3 regions of the Gordonia sp. SID5947 genome follow, and region 3 is predicted to be linked to each of the others. Evidence: predicted binding sites of a transcription regulator. Region 3 holds the regulator's gene; each other region holds the start of a gene.
What was found. The regulator LexA, encoded in region 3, represses DNA repair genes until DNA is damaged. The targets are predictions, from matches to a motif close to CGAACANNTGTTCG.
Positions count from the first base shown of each region.

Region 1 (2,267 bases), 2.4 Mb from region 3:
GGCCTCCGTGATCGAACCCATGAACTCCAGCGTCGTGTCGGTGGGGGCGTCGGCGGGCACGGTCAACAGCATCTGGATGCGGGGGCGGAGGCCGCATCGCCCGCGCCGCGGGCTGCGATGTCGAGTAGCGCTTCGAGTGCATCGGCTTGGCGACGCGGGGTGGAGCGGGCATCCGGTGATCCATCGGGTTCGGGTCGGGGAGTGGCCAGTTCCTCGATGGCTGCCCGGAACTTTTCGCCGACTTCGGCGTCGAGGTCGGCGCGTACTCGGAGGCGGCCGTCGTCGGCTGTGCCGTGGTCGAGAGTGTTGAGGACTCGATCTTCGGCTGCGGGCAGAGCGTCTGGTGTCGCGGCGGCGATCTGGTTGCCCAGGGTGCGTGCGCGGTCCATGATCTCGGCAGGTGTGGCGCCGGAGAAGTGGTGTCCGAGGAGATCTGTCACATGGTTATGACGCAGTGTGGGGTCGATCGGTTCCGGTGAGCGGGTCGCGATGTGGTTGATGCCGCGCACGATCGCGTCGGTGTGCTCGCCGGAGACGGCACCGTCGGCGGCGTGGGCATCGAGCGTCGGGAGCAGCTCGAGGCCGGCCGCTACGCGTATGAATCGTTGTGCCGTCGACGGTGCCAAGCCCATGACGATCAACAGTTCTCGTGTCGACCGTCCGTGGTCTCTCGCGACCCCGAGCCGGTCGAGGATGCCTGCGAGGACGGCGGCGCGGTGGTCGATCTGGCTGCGTGCGGTGAGCAGTTCTCGCATCGCCTCGACGGCGTCGCGCGCACCGAGATCTGCGTCGAACCGTAGTTCGCCCACGGCGTCGGTGACGGTGGTGGTGAGTTCCCCGGCTGTTCTCATGCCTCCACAATACTCGAACGGGTGTTCGAGTCAAGCCCAATATTGCGCTACTGCAACATTTTTCGGGTACCACCAGTGAACAGCAGTGGACCGTTGTAGACGCCAGTGGACAGGAGTCACATGAGTCACGCGCTCTGGGCGGCTCTACCGGAAACTGGCAGTCGGTGCGCCCATTCCTGGATCGATGGTGACCGGACCCTCCTTTGGAAGGCGCGACCGGACTCGAAGATGGCGTCGGAATAGCTGGGCCTGCTCCGGGCTGTAGCCGAAACCCATTGCATCGCAAGCTGCCGAGGCCCTGAGAGTCGGCACGATCACGACGTGGGGGGCGCCCGACCGCAGCGGTCAGGTGGTGTGTTCGTGACCGGATTCCTCCGGATGCCCGCGGTGGGGTGTGTCGTCGAGGGCGCGCAATGCCGTCCCGAGGCATCTGATGACGTGGCGCCACTCGCGGGCCTCCTCGGCCCGGCGCTCGGCCTGGGCTGCATCGCCGACATGTCGACACGCCCGTTCGTCACCGCGGCATCGCCTCGACTGCTGGGCGCAATGACGCAGATACCGTCGGATGGTCGCTTCGTCGTAGCGGCACAGTGCAGCGACGGTCAATCCGTCCGCGTCGGAGTCGCCGTCGACCAGATCGAGCACCCCGTCGAGGCCGGTGGGCATCTCACCGCGGTGCACCGGCTCCGGCCGTTGACACGCCCGGCGGCAGCGGTCCTCGATCTCAGATGCGGACTCGCGGATGAATGAGTCCCAGATCTCCAGGCCGGCAAAGAAATTGGCCGGATGATACGCCGAACACTCGACACGGTGCGACGCGTGGACGCGCCCGTCCTCGATGGACAGGCAGATCCCTGGCCATCGCCTGCCGTTGGCGGCGACGAAATCCGCTGCACCGGAACTCGTCACGTGGTCGGCGAGGATCGTGTAGCACTCGATCGAGGCGGTGTCGTGATTCGCGCGCAGCCATGACTTGACCGGATCGGTCGGCAGCGGGATCTCACCGTGGCGGTCGACGTGCACAGGCACGCCGGTGAACTCTTCCAGGGTCTCCATGACCAGGCTCAGCAGGTGCGTCGAGTCGTGGGCGAGAGTGGCCAGTTCGATGGTGGGTTCGGCCGGCATCGACACCCCGTGCGGCGCTCGGAGGAACTCGGGATGCACCACGGCCCACACCTCACGCAGCGCTGTCACGACGATCGATGCCATCCGGTCGACCTGGCGTTTACCGGTGTCGACGACATGATCTCCGTCGCGTCCCCGCAGTTTGCGGAAGCCGAGATCCAGTAGTCGACGCACGTGGTCGGGGCGGCGATCGTCGGCGGGCAGTTGTGTGGCGTGCACACGGCAGCGGAATCTTCGAGACGCAGTCAGGGTGAGGGTCATCAACGGTTGCCCCTCGTCGCTGCTGTCGAG
Region 1 covers NZ_WWHU01000001.1:3,640,193-3,642,459, forward strand. Annotated here, with positions in the region: gene GTV32_RS23580 (HNH endonuclease signature motif containing protein) at 1-60, opposite strand, end outside; gene GTV32_RS23585 (DUF222 domain-containing protein) at 63-851, opposite strand; gene GTV32_RS16605 (hypothetical protein) at 1,197-2,267, opposite strand, start outside.
Region 1: a site for LexA is predicted at 866-879, ahead of GTV32_RS23585 (DUF222 domain-containing protein). Genes of this name have one in related genera too.

Region 2 (2,267 bases), 980 kb from region 3:
TGCTGTGGCGTCGAGCTCGACGAGCCGAGAGCGGAGCTACCGGCGTCGAGGAGATCAGAGCTGCCCGAGCCCGAGCTGCCTGCTCCCGCGCTGCCGAACAACGTGTCCAGCGGACCGGCGGTCGCCGGGGAGGCCGCGGTGGCGATCGCGGCGGTGGCAAGGATGGCGGCGGCAGCGGACTTCTTGATCATGTTTCTCATTTCGGCTCGGCCCCGGGGCGGTGACAACGCTCCCGATTCAACCACCTGACCAGGATGGGGACGGTGATGGGTGCGGCCGATGCCCGGTCTGTCCGATCGGTGCTACCAGACGCCCGGCGGACGGAACTGCACGCTGATCCGGGGGCCGACGCCGGGCGACTTCGGTATTGCGTGCTCCCACGTCCGTTGACAGCTGCCGCCCATCACCAGCAGATCTCCCGGGCCGACCATGAACCGCAGTGAGGCACCGCCGCCGCGGGGACGCAACATCAATGGTCGAGGGGCGCCGAGCGAGAGGATCGCCACCATCGTGTCCTCGGACGATCCTCGCCCGATCCGGTCACCGTGCCAGGCGACGCTGTCGGAGCCATCGCGGTACAGACAGAGGCCGGCGGTGGCGAACCCTTCGGGAAGTTCGTCGCGGTAATGCCGCGAGAGCCGGTCGCGCGCATCGCGGAGCAACGGGTCGGGGAACGAATCGCCGTCGAGGTAGGTCGCGACCAGGCGCGGGACGTCGACGACGCGGTCGTACATCCGGCGCCGCTCGGTGCGCCACGCCGCGGTTGCGCGGAGGGTGTCGAACAGGAGATCGGAACCGGAGATCCACCCAGGACGGAGATCGACCCACGCGCCGTCGGAGAGCACGCGCCGCGTGGAGGTGTCGTCCAGATCTCCCACTGTCGTCTCGTCGCACTGCTGATCGAAAAGCGACCCCTGTATGCCCGCGGCCATGCGCACAGCCTACCGCACGATGCGAACAGATGTTCGATGATCTGTGACGCCGTGGCCCACACCCGAGGCGTCCGCCACAATTGTCCGTTTCAGGTGGCGAAAACGCGCATCTTTCAGTATCCAGTAACAAGTGGCATCCACTAACACTTTTTGGGGCCCCGAGCGAACACACCGATGTGAAGGGAAGACGATGGCGTCGATGTTGTACCGAGTCGGGAGGTTCTCCTTCCGGCACAAGTGGTGGGTGATCGCAGTCTGGCTGCTCGCCGCTGTGACCGTCTCCGGCCTCGTGGGTGCCCTGAGCCCGAAGTTCGCGAAGGACTTCAGCCTGCCAGGTACCGATTCCGGAACCGCGACGTCACAGGTCGAGAAGTACTTCCCGGAGGTGATGAAGCAGCAGTCGCAGGCGTCGACCAGTGTGTTGGTGGCTGCCGACGACGGGCTGGCCGCACACTCGTCGCAGATCGATGCGCTTGTCGCGGATCTGCACGAACTGCCCGAACTCACCGACCGCACGACCGTGGTGAACCCGATGACGGTGGCCAAGGCGCAACCGGCGCTCGCCTCTGCCGTCCTCGGCGACGACGGCAAGGTCGGTCTGATCCAGGTTCGCCAGAACATCGAGCTCCTCGACCTGACGGTCGACGAGAAGGAGCAACTGAAGGAGATCCTCGCCGACCACCGGGGCGGGGGACTACAGGTCGAGGCGACCGGGTCGCTCATGCAGGTCCAGGAGGCGGGCGGCAAGGCCGAGATGATCGGTTTCGCCGTGGCCTTCGTCGTGATGATCGTCGCCTTCGGCGCGCTCGTCGCCGCGTTCATCCCGCTGGTGACCGGCCTGATCGGGGTGATGATCACGATCATGCTGCTGACCCTCGGGGCCGAGTTCATGAGCATCAACCAGACGGCCACCGGGATCGTCACGATGCTCGGCATCGCCGTCTCGATCGACTATGCGCTCTTCATCGTGTCGCGTTATCGCAGTGAACGAAAGCGCGGAGGTGCCGCCGCAGATGCGGCCGGCCGGGCGGTCGGCACGGCCGGGTCCGCGGTGGTGTTCGCCGGGCTCACCGTCATCATCGCGGTGGTGGCGCTGATGGTCGTCGGGATCCCGCTGATCACTCAGATGGGTATGGGCGCCGCGGTCGCCGTGGCTGTTGCGGTTCTCGCCGCCCTGACACTGATCCCGGCGTTGCTCGGCGCCGTCGGCCGGTTCGCCTTCGCCCCCCGCATCCCGTGGATCAGACACGCCGAACCGTCCGACACCGCCGAGACCCTCGGCGTGCGGTTCGGCCGGACCGTTGTGAAACGGCCGCTGCCGTTCATCATCGCCGG
Region 2 covers NZ_WWHU01000001.1:2,187,965-2,190,231, reverse strand. Annotated here, with positions in the region: gene GTV32_RS10145 (hypothetical protein) at 1-191, opposite strand, end outside; gene GTV32_RS10140 (alpha-ketoglutarate-dependent dioxygenase AlkB) at 303-932, opposite strand; gene GTV32_RS10135 (MMPL family transporter) at 1,123-2,267, shown strand, end outside.
Region 2: a site for LexA is predicted at 955-968, ahead of GTV32_RS10140 (alpha-ketoglutarate-dependent dioxygenase AlkB). Genes of this name have one in related genera too.

Region 3 (2,267 bases):
CCACGATCGCGACGACCCAGACGAGTGCGGCAAGCGCACTCCCGACCAGCACCGCCAGGGCGGCCGCGCGCCTGCGGGCATACACACGCCGTTCGCCTGCCGGTGCCGCACACCTGGTGCCGGCGAGCCGGGCGCCCTCCCCCCGGCGCCCGGCCGGACGCCCGTCTCCCGGACGGGTCGGCTCGACGCGTGCGGCACGGCGAGGATGCGCGCGGCCTGCCGACGTGACCGGTCGTCGCGGGGCGACGATCGGCGACTCACGGTGCGGGGCTCCCCTGCGCGACGTCCGGCCGACGGGCGTCTCGCGGTTCGGCGTCTCGCGGGTCGGTGCCTCGCGGGTCAAGGTGGCTGTGCTCATCGTGTCCTCCTGGGATCCGAATCGGCCGTTCCCTCGATCACATGTTCGATGGAACGCATGTTCGATTAGTAGCACGATGCTCCGACAAAGTCCCGACACGCGTCGAACAAATGTTTGAACCTCTCGGCCGGTTCGGTTAACCTCGGGCCTGAGACAGATCGATCGACCAGCAATTTTGCGAGACGAACTCGATTCCGGCGACCGCCGACGAGACGGCAGCCGACAGGAAGGACTCAGCGATGAGCGACAAGGTCGGCGGGCGGCGTGGAGCCTCCCGCGGGATCCACGAGGCCGCAGGTACCCCCGACGGGTCGTCGGATCCGGCACCGGTCGTCGCGGATCCCGAGGTCGCCGAGGCCGCACTCACCCCCCGGCAGCGCGGGGTCCTCGAATTCATCCGTCAGTCCGTGCGGGACCGGGGCTATCCGCCGAGCATCCGCGAGATCGGCGACGCGGTCGGACTGACGTCGACGTCGTCGGTGGCCCACCAGCTCCGTACGCTCGAGCGCAAGGGCCTGCTCAAGCGCGATCACAACCGTCCCCGTGCGGTCAACATCCAGGACGGCGACCACACCCCGCCGGGCGGCGCGGCCGCCGGGCTCGCGGATGGTCAGGAGTTGCCGACGCCGACCTTCGTGCCCGTACTCGGACGTATCGCCGCCGGAGGGCCGATCCTGGCCGAGCAGGCCGTCGAGGACGTGTTCCCCTTACCTCGGGAACTGGTGGGCGAGGGATCCCTGTTCCTGTTGCGCGTCGTCGGCGAATCGATGATCGACGCCGCGATCTGCGACGGTGACTGGGTGGTGGTCCGCCAGCAGAACGTCGCCGAGAACGGCGACATCGTCGCGGCCATGATCGACGGCGAGGCGACCGTGAAGACGTTCAAGCGCAAGGACGGTCACGTCTGGCTCATGCCGCACAACGATCTGTTCGATCCCATCCCGGGCGACGAGGCCGCAATCCTCGGCAAGGTCGTCACCGTCATGCGGCGCGTATAGGGTCAGCTGGCTAACGCCGCCGCCGCCGCGGCCCGGGCGGTTGCGGGATCGGCGGTCTGCAGTACCGCGGCAGCCGCCGACCGGCACTGCTCGAGGGTCACCTCCGAGAGGCGCGCGCCCACCGGCGCCGCGGCCGCGGGTGCCGCGGACAGGGAGCTGACGCCCATACCGACGAGCACACACGCCAACAGCGGATCGGCGGCCGCCTCCCCGCACACCCCGACCGGCTTGCCTGCGGCCTGGCCGGCGCGGGCAACCATGTCGATCAGCGACAGTGCCGCCGGCTGCCACGGATCCGTCAGGGCGGCAAGTTCGGCCGACATCCGATCGGCCGCCATCGTGTACTGCGTCAGATCGTTCGTGCCGATGGACACGAAGTCGACCTCCGCCAGTATCGCGGGGCCAGGATCGCGGCGGCCGGCACCTCGACCATGACCCCCGCCACCAGTCCGCGCCGACGCACCTCGTCGGCGAATTCCGCTGCCTCGGAAGCGGATGCGATCATCGGGGCCATCACCCACGGCGTTGCTCCACTCTGCTGCGCAGCCGCCGCGATCGCGTCGAGCTGCGTGGCGCGGACCTCGGGATGGTCGATGGTGATCCGATTGCCTCGCACCCCCAATGCGGGATTGGCCTCATGGGCCTGTGTCACGAACGTGAGCGGTTTGTCGGACCCGGCGTCGAGTGTGCGGATCACGACTTTCCGATCGGCGAACGCGTCGATCACCTCGCGATACAACTCCGTCTGTTCGTCTGCCGTCGGGGCCTCGGCCCGATCGAGGAACGCCAATTCCGTGCGGAAGAGCCCGACGCCCTCGACGGGGTGTTCGGACGCGTTGCGTGCCGACGGCCCGTCGGCGACGTTCGCGAGCACCGAGACCGGATGCCCGTCCGCGGTGGCACCGGGCCCA
Region 3 covers NZ_WWHU01000001.1:1,210,686-1,212,952, forward strand. Annotated here, with positions in the region: gene GTV32_RS05620 (LysM peptidoglycan-binding domain-containing protein) at 1-358, opposite strand, end outside; gene lexA (transcriptional repressor LexA) at 598-1,356, shown strand; partial or broken gene ptsP (phosphoenolpyruvate--protein phosphotransferase) at 1,359-2,267, opposite strand, start outside.